DNA from 2 places in the Nitratireductor basaltis genome. Region 2 is predicted to be linked to the other one. Evidence: predicted binding sites of a transcription regulator. Region 2 holds the regulator's gene; the other holds the start of a gene.

Region 1 (7,409 bases), 220 kb from region 2:
GGCCACGAACAGTCGCGTGACGAAATCCTCGTCCTTGGTGGACATGCCCGAGCGGCCCTTGCCGCCGCGAGCCTGCGCTCGGTAGAGAGAGAGCGGAACGCGCTTGATGTAGCCCTTGTGAGTGACCGTGACGACCATGTCCTCGCGCGGGATGAGGTCTTCGTCATCCATATCCGCACCGGCATCGGAAATCTCGGTGCGACGCGGTGTGCCGAACTCATCCTTCACCGCAATCAGTTCGTCCTTGACGATCTGCTGAATGCGCGCGCGGGACGAGAGGATTTCCAGGAAGTCCGAGATCTCCGCACCAATCTTGTTCAACTCGTCGGCAATCTCGTCGCGACCAAGAGCAGTCAGGCGCTGCAGACGCAGCTCGAGGATCGCCCTCGCCTGCTCTTCGGACAGGTTGTAGGTGCCGTCTTCGTTTATTCGGTGGCGCGGATCGTCGATCAGAAGGATCAACGCTTCGACGTCCTGCGCGGGCCAGCGGCGGGTCATCAGCTGTTCGCGCGCCGTCTGCGGATCGGGCGCGTGGCGGATAAGCTTGATGACCTCGTCGATATTGGCAACAGCAATTGCCAAGCCGACCAGCACATGGGCGCGCTCACGCGCCTTGCGCAGCAGATATTTCGTGCGCCGGCTGACCACGTCCTCGCGGAAGTGAACGAAGGCGCGCAACATGTCGAGGAGGTTCAGGACCTCCGGCTTGCCACCATTGAGCGCCACCATGTTGCAGCCGAAGGATGTCTGCAGCGGCGTATAGCGGTAGAGCTGGTTCAGCACGACATCGGCCATGGCCTCGCGCTTCAGCTCGATGACCACGCGATAGCCCTGGCGGTCACTCTCGTCCCGAATGTCGGAGACACCCTCAATGCGCTTGTCACGCACGAGTTCGGCCATCTTCTCGATCATGGCCGCCTTGTTCACCTGGTAGGGAACTTCGCTGATGATGATGGCTTCGCGGTCATTGCGGATGTTTTCGATATCCACGCGCCCGCGCATGACCACGGAACCACGGCCTGTCTCATAGGCGCTGCGGATACCCGCGCGTCCCAGGATGATGCCGCCGGTCGGGAAATCCGGACCGGGGATGATTTCCATCATCTGATTGACAGACATTGCCGGATTTTCGATCAGCGCCACGCAACCATCGATGACTTCCGACAGGTTGTGGGGCGGAATATTCGTCGCCATGCCGACGGCGATGCCGCCGGAACCATTGACCAGCAGATTCGGATAACGCGCTGGCAGAACCTTGGGCTCGCTGGCGGAGCCGTCATAGGTATCCTGGAACTCGACCGTATCCTTGTCGATGTCGTTGAGGAGATCTTCGGCCACCTTGGTCAGGCGCGATTCCGTGTAACGCATCGCTGCCGGAGGATCGCCGTCGATCGAGCCAAAATTGCCCTGCCCGTCGATCAGCGGCAGTCGCATGGACCAAGGCTGAGCCATGCGCACCAAGGCGTCGTAGATCGCCGCGTCGCCATGCGGGTGGTATTTACCCATCACGTCGGCAACGGGCCGCGCCGATTTCACATATTTGCGGTTCCAGTGATAGCCGCTCTCATAGGAAGCATAGAGGATGCGGCGATGAACCGGCTTCAAGCCGTCGCGCACATCCGGCAGCGCGCGCGAGACGATCACGCTCATCGCGTAATCGAGATAGGAGCGCTGCATCTCCTCGATGATGGAAATTGGCTCGATGTCGTCAGGCTCGATCGGCCCGTTCGGCGTCGTCTGGTCTGTCAAAGCGGTTTCACATTCCGGTTAAAGAATCATACGCTTCTTATATAGGAAGCTGACGGGGGACTCCAATTTTGCCGGCCTTCAACCACAGCTTATTTTGCCAACGATATCAGGTAGATATGGGTTGGCCTGTGGACGAAAGCGAAGAAATGAGGCAAAGCTTGCGCGCAAGCGGTCAAAAATCGCTCAAACACGCGCTGCCAAGCAGTCAGCAAATCAGGAATTGCCGGCTGAAAGCCGGTCGGGATTGGAGCTTTTCATGCCGGGTTTTGAAGCCATGCTGAACGCGCTTGTAACCTTGCTCGTGACGGTGGACCCACCCGGCCTTGCACCGCTCTTTCTGGGCGTAACCGCCGGCATGAACCGGGCAGAGCGCGGTCAGGTGGCGGTGCGTGCCTGCCTGATCGGACTTCTCGTGCTGACCGTGTTCGCATTGGCAGGAAGCGTGATCCTGTCCGTTCTCGGCATCACGCTGCCGGCCTTTCGCGTCGCCGGCGGAGTGCTTTTGTTCTGGATTGCGTTCGAGATGATTTTCGAGCGTCGGCAGGAGCGCCATGAGAAGAGCGCCAAACGCGCCATCACCCGCGACGAGATCCACAATATTGCTGCTTTCCCGCTGGCCATACCGCTGATTGCGGGCCCAGGCGCGATCTCCGCCTCGGTGCTGCTGTCGGGCGAGTTTTCCGACCCACTGGGGAAAGCAGCTCTCTTCGGCATCATCGCGCTGGTCCTCCTGATCACCTATTCGGTATTCGTACTGGCCGAGCGCGTTGATGCCTTTCTGGGAGAGACCGGCCGCTCAATCCTTACACGGCTGCTTGGCGTCCTTCTGGCAGCACTTGCGGTGCAGTTTGTCTCCGACGGCATAAAGGATCTTTTCCAGCTCGCGGGTGCGACGGCAGCTGGCGGATAGCAAGCCCAGGACAATCGATAGCTGCCACCGCGCGAAGCCGAGAAAGGCGTTCAGCGGCTTGTCGGAAAATATCTGATTAAGACTTTTCCACCGGCATCATGAGACGCAAAACGGGCGCGCCCTGGAGGATGGCAGGCGCGGTATATTCCTCACGGTGATGCAGCACACGTCTCGCCCATTGCAGGCCCTGCGCCTCTATCCAATCAGACATGGACTGGTAATGGGAAAAGACGTCGCCGTCTTCCGCGCCGTGCCAGGCGGTGGCGAATGACATGCGGGGAAAGTCGTGCCCGCGCATGTCCTCATGGCTGACATGGGCAGCCAAGGCGGCAGGCAGCGCGACCAGATATCGAAAGCCGTACGGACGGTCGTTCCGGGAGATGCCGATGAGACCGCTATGCTCGTATTCGCCACCATCTTCACCGACAGCAGCCACGGCCTTCTGCCTCAACGCCTCCATCAGCGAGATGACCTTCTTCACCTCGCCTCGCGCAGCCTCCTCATGGGAACCCTGCCAGATCATCCCGAACAGGGTCTGTGCGTCACGCTCAGTCAGTTCGAAATTCATTGGCAGACTCCCCGTGGGCGACTTTGAGGATCAGAACGGGATTTCGTCGTCCAGATCGCGGGAGTAGCCACCGCCCCCGCCGCCACCGGAGGGTTCAGCGGGGCTGGACTGGCCGAAATCGGAGCGCTGGCCACCGCCACCGCCGCCGCCATAGCCGATCTGGTTGTCGCCGCCCTGCCCGCGCGTATCGAGCATCTGCAGCTCGCCGCGGAATTTCTGCAGCACGACTTCCGTCGTGTAACGGTCCTGGCCCTGCTGGTCCTGCCACTTGCGTGTCTGCAGCTGACCTTCCAGATAAACCTTGGCGCCCTTCTTCAGATACTGCTCGGCGACCTTTGCAAGATTGTCGTTGAAGATCACGACATTGTGCCACTCGGTGCGTTCCCGGCGTTCGCCCGTACCGCGGTCGCGCCAGGTTTCAGAGGTGGCGATGCGCAGATTGACAACCGGATCGCCAGAATTGAGGCGGCGGATCTCGGGATCGGCACCAAGATTGCCGACCAGTATGACTTTATTGACGCTGCCTGCCATTGCCCAACTCCACTCAAATTCAGCCTTCGCCGCTCCATGCGGCACTTCCGTTGCGACATACTCTAAAGGAATTCAAACGCTGCAGCCGCAAATGCTGCGACTGACACCCGCTTCGTCCACAAATCTTTCGTTCTTATTTTGTTCTAGGCCATCCCGCTTCATCAGACAAGAGGAGATGGAATGGCTTCAATAAGGAACCTCGCAAAAAAGCCCTGTAGCCAATCAAGACTGACAGGGCTTTTTCGGTCTTCTGACCTATGCCGGCCTCTAGCCGGATCTAATCTTGGCGGAACTCCGCCTTCATGTTTAACCAGCGATGTGTTTTGAAGCGCCGTCTGCGCATTGCCATGCCTGGCATTGTCGCGACTGAAACCGGTTTGCGGCAGGTCGGCGTGGCTCTATTCAGTGACAGAGCCTTTAGCAACAGTCAGGTGGAGTCATGCCTCACTCCCAGATCCACTACCTTCGGGCAGCCATGTCACCGTCTCGGGCTTGTCCGGCAACGCAGGCTGTAAGATGAAGAGTGCTACCAACATCACCTCGCGTCAAGAAGTCGCCTGAAAATGTGATCGATAATGTCAGGAGACTGTTCCTTCTTTGTTCTTTTTACTTGCCTCAGGGCATGTAAACACGCAAAAGAATGGCAGCCATGCGCATGTGACCATCGACATCGCTCAGCACCTACCTACATGAGGCAAGGCTGAGTTTAGGCTTATTGCAATAGATCTACAAGGCAGCGACGGGGCATGCCCGAGAACAAGCACATCACCATACGCGGCGCGCGCGAGCATAATCTCAAGAATGTGGATCTTGATCTTCCGCGCGAAAAGCTGATCGTCATGACCGGCCTTTCTGGATCGGGCAAGTCCTCGCTTGCATTCGACACGATCTATGCCGAAGGCCAGCGGCGCTATGTCGAAAGTCTGTCGGCCTATGCGCGCCAATTCCTCGAAATGATGCAGAAGCCCGATGTCGATCAGATCGATGGCCTTTCGCCGGCGATCTCCATCGAGCAGAAGACGACGTCGAAAAACCCGCGCTCAACCGTGGGGACGGTCACCGAGATCTACGATTACATGCGCCTGCTGTTTGCGCGTGTGGGCATTCCCTATTCGCCCGCGACCGGGCTTCCGATCGAGAGCCAGACCGTCAGCCAGATGGTCGACCGTGTCCTCGAATTCGAGGAAGGCACGCGGCTCTACATCCTCGCGCCCATCGTTCGTGGCCGCAAGGGCGAGTATCGCAAGGAACTGGCGGACCTGCAGAAGCGCGGTTTCCAGCGGGTGAAAGTGGACGGCACGTTTTACGAGATCGCTGATGTTCCAGCACTCGACAAGAAGTACAAGCACGATATCGACGTGGTCGTGGACCGTATCGTCGTGCGTGACGACATGGCGACGCGGCTGGCGGATTCGATGGAAACCTGTCTCACGCTTTCGGGTGGCCTGGCGGTCGCCGAATTTGCCGACAAGCCGCTTCCCGAAGACGAGACTTCAAGCGGCGGTTCTGCGAACAAGTCGAAGAACGAAACGCATGAGCGGGTCGTCTTCTCGGAAAAGTTTGCCTGCCCGGTTTCGGGCTTCACGATCTCGGAGGTCGAGCCACGCCTCTTTTCGTTCAACAACCCTGCCGGTGCCTGTCCCACTTGCGACGGGCTGGGCAGCCAGCGCGACGTCGACACGGATCTCGTCATTCCCGATGAGAACGCAATTCTGCGTGAAGGAGCCATCGCGCCCTGGGCGAAAAGCACGTCACCCTATTACCTGCAGACGCTGGAAGGGCTCGGCAAGCAATTCGGTTTCAAGGTTTCGAACCGCTGGAAAGAACTGTCGCCGGAAGCGCGCAAGGCCGTACTGCATGGTACCGGCACGAAGAAGATCGCATTCGATTACAATGACGGCTTGCGCAGCTATCGCACGACGAAACCGTTCGAAGGGGTAATAACCAATCTTCAGCGGCGCTGGAAGGAAACGGAATCGGCTTGGATGCGCGAGGAAATCGAGCGTTACATGTCCGCCCATCCCTGTCCCGCCTGTAGCGGCTACCGCCTCAAGCCCGAGGCACTGGCCGTCAAGATCGACGGACTCCATATCGGCGAAGTTACCGCCAAATCCATCAAGAATGCGCGCGAATGGTTCGACGCACTTCCTGCACGTCTGAACGACAAGCAGAACGAGATCGCTGCCCGCATCCTCAAGGAGATTCGCGAGCGGCTGGTCTTCCTGAACGATGTCGGCCTCGACTATCTGTCGCTTTCGCGCAATTCGGGCACCTTGTCGGGTGGTGAAAGCCAGCGCATCCGCCTTGCCTCACAGATCGGGTCCGGTCTGACCGGCGTTCTCTACGTGCTCGACGAGCCATCAATCGGCCTGCACCAGCGCGACAATGACCGGCTATTGTCGACGCTTCGACATCTGCGCGACCTCGGCAACACCGTGATCGTGGTCGAGCATGACGAGGATGCCATTCTGACGGCCGACCATGTGGTGGACATTGGTCCTGCTGCCGGTGTTCATGGCGGGCGCATCATAGCGGAAGGAACCCCTGCCGAAATCATGGCCAATCCCAATTCGCTCACCGGCAAGTATCTGACCGGTGCAATGGGCATTGCGAAACCGGAGAAACGCCGCGAAATCTCGAAGAAGCGGCGCGTTCGCGTGGTCGGTGCGCGCGGCAACAACCTGAAAGACGTCACAGCGGACATTCCGCTTGGCACTTTTGCATGCGTGACCGGCGTTTCAGGTGGCGGCAAGTCGACATTCCTCATCGAAACCCTCTTCAAGGCGGCTTCGCGCCGCATAATGGGCAGCCGGGAGCATCCTGCCGAGCATGACCGGATCGAGGGTCTGGAGTTTCTCGACAAGGTCATCGACATCGACCAGTCGCCCATCGGGCGTACACCGCGCTCCAATCCGGCAACCTATACCGGTGCCTTCACACCGATCCGCGACTGGTTTGCCGGCCTGCCGGAAGCCAAGGCGCGCGGATACCAGCCAGGGCGGTTCTCGTTCAACGTGAAGGGCGGGCGCTGTGAAGCCTGTCAGGGTGATGGTGTCATCAAGATCGAGATGCACTTCCTGCCCGATGTCTACGTCACCTGCGATGTCTGTCACGGCAAGCGCTACAATCGCGAGACGCTGGAAGTTACCTTCAAGGGCAAGTCGATTGCAGATGTTCTTGAGATGACTGTCGAGGAAGGCGTCGAGTTTTTCGCCGCGGTCCCCGGTGTACGCGACAAGCTTGCCACCCTTGCACGCGTGGGGCTTGGCTATATCCACATCGGCCAGCAGGCCACCACACTTTCAGGCGGCGAGGCGCAGCGCATCAAGCTTGCCAAGGAGTTGTCGAAACGCGCGACCGGCAAGACGCTCTACATCCTCGACGAGCCCACCACCGGCCTGCATTTCCATGATGTCGCCAAGCTTCTGGAAGTGCTGCATGAACTGGTGGATCAGGGCAATACGGTTGTCGTGATCGAGCACAATCTGGAGGTGATCAAGACAGCCGACTGGATTCTGGACCTTGGGCCGGAAGGTGGTGACGGTGGTGGTGAACTGGTTGCTGCCGGCTCGGTCGAGGAAGTGATCGCGGAGCCTCGCAGCTATACCGGTCATTTCCTGAAGGAACTTCTGGAGCGCCGCCCGGCCAAGC
Region 2 (7,409 bases):
GGGTCGAACCTCTGGCGGAGGTTCTCAGAGAACTGGGGACGCAAAAGGCCTGGGTCGTTCATGGAGATGGCCTGGACGAAATCACCACGGCAGGCACGACCAGGGTCGCGGCGCTGGAGAATGGCGAAATCCGCACTTTCGAACTCGAACCTGAGGATGTTGGTTTGAAGCGGGTCACTCTGGCCGATCTGAAAGGTGCGGATGCCGAGCATAATGCGCGTGCGCTTCGTGCGGTCCTTGAAGGCGCGCGCAATCCCTATCGCGACATTGCAGTACTGAACGCTGCCGCCACCCTGACGATGGCAGGAAAATCGGCAAGCTTGCAGGACGGCGTCGAACAGGCGCAAAATGCAATCGACAATGGCAGCGCGCTCAAGCGGCTCGACAAGCTCGTCGAAGTTTCCAATCGTTGAGCCTTCAAATGACGGACGTACAGCCATGGCTGACATTCTGAAAAAAATCGAGAACTACAAGCGCGAAGAGATCGCCGCAGCAAAATCCTCAGTTCCCCTGGAGGAGCTGAAGGCACGTGCGGCAGATGTGGAACCGCCGCGCGGCTTTGCCAGTGCGCTGCGCTCCGATATTGAACGCGGCCGCTTTGCCCTTATCGCAGAGGTGAAGAAGGCAAGCCCTTCGAAAGGCTTGATCCGCGCAGATTTCGACCCACCGGCGCTCGGCAGGGCCTATCGCGATGGCGGGGCGACATGTCTTTCCGTCCTGACTGACAAGCCGTCGTTTCAGGGCGCTCCGGAATATCTCGATCAGGCGCGTCGTGCATCGGGACTTCCGGTACTGCGCAAGGATTTCATGTTCGAAACCTATCAGGTTCACGAAGCCCGGGCCTGGGGTGCCGACGCGATATTGCTCATCATGGCGTCCCTTACGGATGACGAGGCACGCCGGCTCGAAGACGAAGCTTTCGGCCTTGGAATGGACGTCCTTGTCGAAGTCCATGACGCAGAAGAGCTTGAGCGATCTCTCAAATTGTATTCCCCCCTGATCGGGATCAACAATCGCAACCTGCGCACGTTCGAGGTCAGTCTCGAGACCAGCGAGCTACTTGCTCCACGCGTCCCGAACGATCGCATTATTGTTGGTGAAAGCGGGATATTCACCAACGCCGATTGTCAGCGTCTTGCGAAAGTCGGCATCAACACGTTCCTCATCGGCGAAAGCCTGATGCGGCAGGATGATGTTGCCGCGGCGACGCGCACTCTTCTTGCCCCGATTGCAGCCTGAACCCGGTCATGGCGAAACTCACTCATATCGCATCCGATGGAAGCGCACAGATGGTCGACATTGGCGCCAAGTCCGCCACGACCCGTCTGGCCACTGCGGAAGGCTATGTGAGGATGGAAGCGGAAACGCTGGAGACCATCAGGCATGGAAATGCCAAGAAGGGCGACGTGATCGCAACAGCGCGCATCGCCGGCATCATGGCTGCAAAGCGCACCCACGAGTTGATCCCGCTGTGTCATCCGCTTGGGCTGGATAAGGTGAGCGTGGAAATAACGGCAGACGAGGATCTTCCAGGCCTGCACATACGCGCAACAGCGCAGGTCACCGGGAAAACCGGCGTCGAGATGGAAGCGCTCACGGCCGCTTCTGTTGCCTGCCTGACGATCTACGACATGGCCAAGGCGCTCGATCGCGCGATGGAGATAACCGGCCTTCGGCTGCTTGAGAAGTCCGGAGGCAAATCCGGACACTGGTCACGGGAAGATGCAGCGGATGGCACTGATTCCTGTTGATGCAGCGCTTGAGCGCGTGCTGGAGGGTATTAATCCACTACCGGCCGAAGAAATACCGCTGCACGACGGGATGGGTCGTGTTCTTGCCAGCCCCCTCCATGCCCTTCGAACACAGCCCCCTTTCAACGCATCAGCCATGGATGGCTATGCCGTTCGTGCTTCTGATACGCTTGATGAGCGGCGCGACCTGAGTGTCATCGGCGAGGCAGCCGCCGGAGCACGGTTTCCCGGCTCGATGGGCCAAGGTCAGGCCGTGCGCATATTCACCGGCGCTCCGGTACCGGACGGCGCTGACGCGGTACTCATCCAGGAAAATGCCGAATCCGTCAGTGACCGGACCATCCGCGCAGCAAAGCCTGTCGAACACGGTCGGCACATACGTCAGGCCGGCATGGATTTTCATGCAGGGGACCTGCTGCTTGAGCAAGGACGGCGGTTAGATCCGGGCGCATTGACCCTTGCTGCCTCCAGCGGACACGCAAGACTGCTCGTCCATCGCCGCCCGCGCGTTGCCGTGCTGGCGACGGGAAACGAGCTGGTAAACCCCGGAGAAACGACCGGCCAGGATTCCATCGTGGCATCGAACAGCTACGGTATTGCGGCAATCGCAAAGGAGGAAGGAGCGGAGATCATCGACCTTGGCATCGCTTCCGACAATGACCAGCACCTGTCGTCCCTGTTTGCCAAAGCGCGAGATACTGCAGCCGATATCCTCGTGACGCTTGGCGGCGCTTCGGTCGGCAAACATGATCTCGTGCGCGGGGCGCTCGCAGAAGCCGGAATGGAACTGTCGTTCTGGAAAGTGGCCATGCGCCCGGGCAAACCGCTGATCTCTGGCCGGATGGGCGCAATGCATGTGCTTGGCTTGCCCGGCAACCCGGTATCAAGCCTGGTCTGTGCCGAACTCTTTCTGCGCCCTCTTGTTGCGCATATGCAAGGGGCTCGGCATGAGCCCGACATGCGCAGCGCCGCGCTCGGTGCGCCCCTTCGCGCCAATGACGAGCGACAGGACTACATACGTGCGGTTGTTCGACACACGGCGGAGGGGATGATCGCAACGCCTTTCACCAGGCAGGACTCATCACAGCTTACTGCCTATGCGACTGCCAACTGTCTTATCATCCGCAAACCGCACGCGCCTGCCGCGAATACCGGTGACGACTGCCGAATTTTGATGCTGCATCGCTGATCCTGAGAAATGCCATTGCGGAACACAACTGGAACAGATAAATTATGTTCTGGTTTTGTTTATGACTGATTCTGGGAGTCGGCGATGCTGACACGCAAGCAGCACGAGTTGCTACTCTTCATCCATGAGCGTCTTAAGGAGACGGGCATACCGCCTTCATTCGACGAGATGAAGGAGGCTCTCGATCTGGCATCAAAGTCAGGCATTCACCGTCTCATTACCGCCCTTGAGGAGCGTGGTTTCATTCGCAGGCTGCCCAACAGGGCTCGTGCGTTGGAAGTGCTGCGGCTGCCCGATTCCATCGCGCCTGGCCTTCCAGGTAGCGCGCGCAGGTTCCAGCCGAGTGTTATCGAGGGAAGCCTCGGCAAGACATCCGAACCTGCCCGCCCGGCAGCACCCGCGTCAACGCCTGTTGAAGACAGTGGCGCCTACAGCGTGCCTGTCATGGGCCGCATTGCAGCCGGTGTCCCGATCGACGCGATACAACATCAGACCCACAGCATCACCGTACCACCCGACATGCTTTCGGGAGGGGAACATTACGCGTTGGAGGTCAAGGGCGACTCGATGATCGAAGCGGGCATCTTTGACGGCGACACGGTCATCATCAAGCATTCGAGTTCGGCCAATCCCGGTGAGATCGTCGTGGCACTGGTCGACGATGAGGAAGCCACACTCAAGAGGCTCAGACGCAAAGGCGCATCTATTGCGCTCGAAGCGGCCAATCCGGCCTATGAGACCCGGATCTTTGGGCCTGACCGGGTCAAGGTTCAGGGAAAGCTCGTTGGCTTGATCCGGCGCTATTGAGATCTGGTGGAGTTTTTTCCCTCAATCGCGCCTGTAGGGCGCGAGCCCTCGCGCTGCCCTGGAATATCGCCGATGTTCGTGCCAGGGCCGGTAAGGCATGTCGACGGCATAAGTAACATTTGCACCATTTGTCGCCCGTGCATCCATCTGGATTGAGGCAGCGCCGCGTCGGGCAAGATCCCGCTTCGTCAAGACCAATGTCCGTGCACCGCAGCGTGGTTCAACCGTCGCATCATCCAGAATGATTATTGCCGCCTTGCCACACCACTGCGCCACCTGAACCGGCTCATTCAGATGAGCAATCCAGGCTCCGCTGGGATGCTGGATGGCACAAGCGCCCTCACGACATGAAAATCCCCGGGCGGAGGTGGCTTCAGCACCATCATTATCCTGTAGAGGCTTGATCACACTCTCGATCATGAGCGCATGCTCCCAGTCACCCATGGTGAAGCCGTTTAGACGCTCGCGGTTCACTGCCAGCCTGCCTTCACCCATATAGACACCAACAAGTCGCGCATCATCGCTGACCAGCACATCCGGTAGTTCGCGCTGCGCCCACAGGATCGCACCGGCAAGGAGCAGTGGCAAAGCCAGAAGCCGCAAGCCGGTGGTGAAGATGACGAGCAGGGTGAAGCCTGCAGCAAGCAACAAAAAGGCGCTGCGGGGCATCAGGCCGATCGCATCGATCGGGCTGTGGCTGGCGATGGTTTCCGCCACGATGACAATACCTTGAATGGCTTTGCCCATGAGTGTCCAGAAAAGTCCATCCAGCCCGAAGGGCATGGTGATGATAGCCATGACCGCGGAGGGCATCGCCACAAGCGAAACCAATGGCATCGCCGCCAGATTGGCCGGCAATGCCAGGGGACTTGTACGCTGGAAATGCCACGCACCGAAAAGGGTGGTCGCAAGCCCCGCAATAATGCTGGTGGCACATAGCCCTGCAAAGAAGATCAGCATCGATGTGAGCGCACGTCTGAGCACTCCGTGATCAGCCGGCATGTTCGAACCGCGCCTGCGCTGGCGTCCGGTCCAAAGACTGTAGGCCGCAATAAGGGCTGCCGTGGCGGCGAAGGACATCTGGAAGCTTGGCCCGATGACCACATGCGGTGAAGCGGCCGTGATGAAAAGAGCCGCGATCGCCAGATTGCGCATGGTGATTGCCGCACGATCAAAGAGCAGCGCCACAAGCATGACGGCAAGCATTATATAGCTTCGTTGAGCCGCGACGGCTCCTCCGGAGATGAGGAGATAGAGGGTCGCGAGCATCAAGGCCGCGGCCGCGGCATACTTCTTCACGGGCAGACGCGACGCGGTTTGGGGAAAGAGCGCGAAACCCCAGCGCAAACCGATCATGACGCAGCCGGCTGCAAGTGCCATGTGAAGGCCGGAGATTGCCAGTATGTGTGCCAGACCGGCGCGACGCAGCCATTCGTTGGTCTCCTCGGGTATCCCCCCTCGAAAACCCGTGATCATGGCGACAGCGATATGCCCCTCCTGCCCCTGAACATGGTGCAGGATGCGCTCGGAAAGTGCCCTGCGCAGCCGCTGCACAACTCCTTGCAGGCGCAGCAGAACCGGTTCTGCCTGGAGGGTCAGCTTTTCCGGATCACGGAGGAAGAACCCGACGGCTCCACGCTCCTGGAAAAAGCTCGCGAAGGCGAAATCGTAGGCTCCGGGCCGGACAGGCCCACTCGGGGGCATCAGGCGCACCAGTCCCTTGATGACGTCACCGGGTGCAAGATTCTCCGGCACTTGTCTCGCGCTCACGCGTATCCGATCCGGGGCATATCTGAGTTGCGGGCGCTCGGTGGCGATCACGTCCAGTGTAAGCCGCATTCTCCCGCTCGCCATATGCTCAAGCGCTCGCACCTGACCGGTAAGTGTCGTTGCGATGGGTGAGCCGAGCATTGGTGTCGACCGCCGCCAGGTCTCAAGTTTGGCTGCGGCCATTCCCATGGTGAAAACGAGCAGCGCAGCGATGATGACGGAAGCTGCCGGTCTGCTACGGGCCAACCAAAGACTGCAGAGCTTGGCAAGGAGCACCGCGATGATCGCGCTTCCCGACGGCTCTTCCGGCAAAGCGAAATAGGCTGCAGCTCCGACTGCCAGCAAGACCGGCAGGAACAGAAACGGTGTACCTCGTGCGGCCTCCTGGCGCATAAGGCCTGCCATCCGGGCTGTGCTCGGTAGCGAATAAGAGCCACCGCCCCTTTCTTCGACCGGCGTAGCAGCTTCTTCACGTGAGACTACGGAGCCTGAACCCACAACAGCATCGACCAAGCGGGAGGCTTGCAAGAAGCGCTCACGCTCATCGATGCTGGTGCTGGCACCCTCACCTTGCATTTTCCCACAGCCCCCGGCGCTTGCGTGCGCTCTCGCCTATGCTACATGAGGCGCACGCAATTTCTACCCGACGGGGGCGGTGCCACCGCCCCGAGCCAAAACAGGATGTCATGTCTAGACCTGTCGTAACCCGCTTTGCCCCTTCACCCACCGGCTTCCTGCATATCGGTGGCGCCCGCACGGCCTTGTTCAACTGGCTCTACGCACGCCATACCGGCGGCAAGATGCTCCTGCGCATCGAGGACACCGATCGCAAACGCTCCACCGACGAAGCGACAAAAGCCATCATCGAGGGCATGTCCTGGCTGGGGCTGGACTGGGACGGCGAACCCGTCTCGCAGCATTCGCGCGCGGAGCGGCACCGTGAGGTCGCCCTGGAGATGGTGGAGCGCGGCGAAGCCTATTACTGCTATGCCTCGCAGGAAGAGCTGGAAGCGATGCGCGAAAAGGCGCGCGCTGAGGGTCGCCCTCCCCGCTACGACGGTACATGGCGCGACCGCGATCCATCCGAAGCACCTGAAGGGGTCAAACCCGTCATTCGCATCAAGGCGCCGAAAGAGGGCGAGACCGTCATCCACGACAAGGTGCAGGGTGAAGTGCGCTTTCCCAACAAGGATCTCGACGATTTCATCGTCCTGCGGTCCGATGCCTCGCCCACCTACATGCATGCCGTTGTCGTCGACGACCACGACATGGGCGTCACGCACATAATTCGCGGCGACGACCATCTGACCAATGCGGCGCGACAGACATTGATTTACAAGGCCATGGGCTGGGACGTGCCGGTCATGGCCCATATTCCTCTAATTCACGGCGCGGATGGCGCGAAGCTCTCAAAGCGTCACGGCGCGCTGGGTGTCGAAGCCTATCGTGCCATGGGCTATCTGCCCGAGGCGCTGTGCAACTACCTCGCCCGCCTTGGCTGGAGCCATGGTGACGACGAGGTAATGACCATTGCCCAGATGGTCGAATGGTTCGAGATCGAAGACGTCAACAAGGGTGCTGCTCGCTTCGACTTCAAGAAGCTCGAGGCGATCAATGGCATTCACATGCGAAACAGCACCGATGAACGGCTTTTCGATCTCTTCATGAAGCAGTTGCCTTATCTGGAAGGCGGCGCGGAGATCGTTCAGAACATGCCCGATGGGCAGCGAGCCCAGATCCGTCAGGCCATACCCGGTTTGAAGGAACGTGCAAAGACGCTCGTCGAACTGCTCGATGGTGCCGGATTTATCTTCGCCGAACGCCCCCTCGTCTTCGAAGAAAAGGCAGCCGGCTTGCTCACTGATGACGCACGTGCTGTTCTTGCAACTCTT

Evidence for each region. Region 2 encodes LexA, which represses DNA repair genes until DNA is damaged. Its sites were predicted from a motif close to TGTTCNNNNTGTGTTCNG; they were not measured.
Region 1: a site for LexA is predicted at 4,346-4,363, ahead of uvrA (excinuclease ABC subunit UvrA). Genes of this name have one in related genera too.

Annotation. Positions count from the first base shown of each region.
Region 1 covers NZ_JMQM01000001.1:1,239,572-1,246,980, forward strand. Annotated here, with positions in the region: gene gyrA (DNA gyrase subunit A) at 1-1,749, opposite strand, end outside; gene EL18_RS05915 (MarC family protein) at 2,006-2,659, shown strand; gene EL18_RS05920 (hypothetical protein) at 2,736-3,227, opposite strand; gene EL18_RS05925 (single-stranded DNA-binding protein) at 3,258-3,758, opposite strand; gene uvrA (excinuclease ABC subunit UvrA) at 4,505-7,409, shown strand, end outside.
Region 2 covers NZ_JMQM01000001.1:1,016,595-1,024,003, reverse strand. Annotated here, with positions in the region: gene trpD (anthranilate phosphoribosyltransferase) at 1-413, shown strand, start outside; gene trpC (indole-3-glycerol phosphate synthase TrpC) at 439-1,239, shown strand; gene moaC (cyclic pyranopterin monophosphate synthase MoaC) at 1,248-1,751, shown strand; gene EL18_RS04860 (molybdopterin molybdotransferase MoeA) at 1,732-2,940, shown strand; gene lexA (transcriptional repressor LexA) at 3,025-3,747, shown strand; gene EL18_RS04850 (ComEC/Rec2 family competence protein) at 3,769-5,922, opposite strand; gene gltX (glutamate--tRNA ligase) at 6,204-7,409, shown strand, end outside.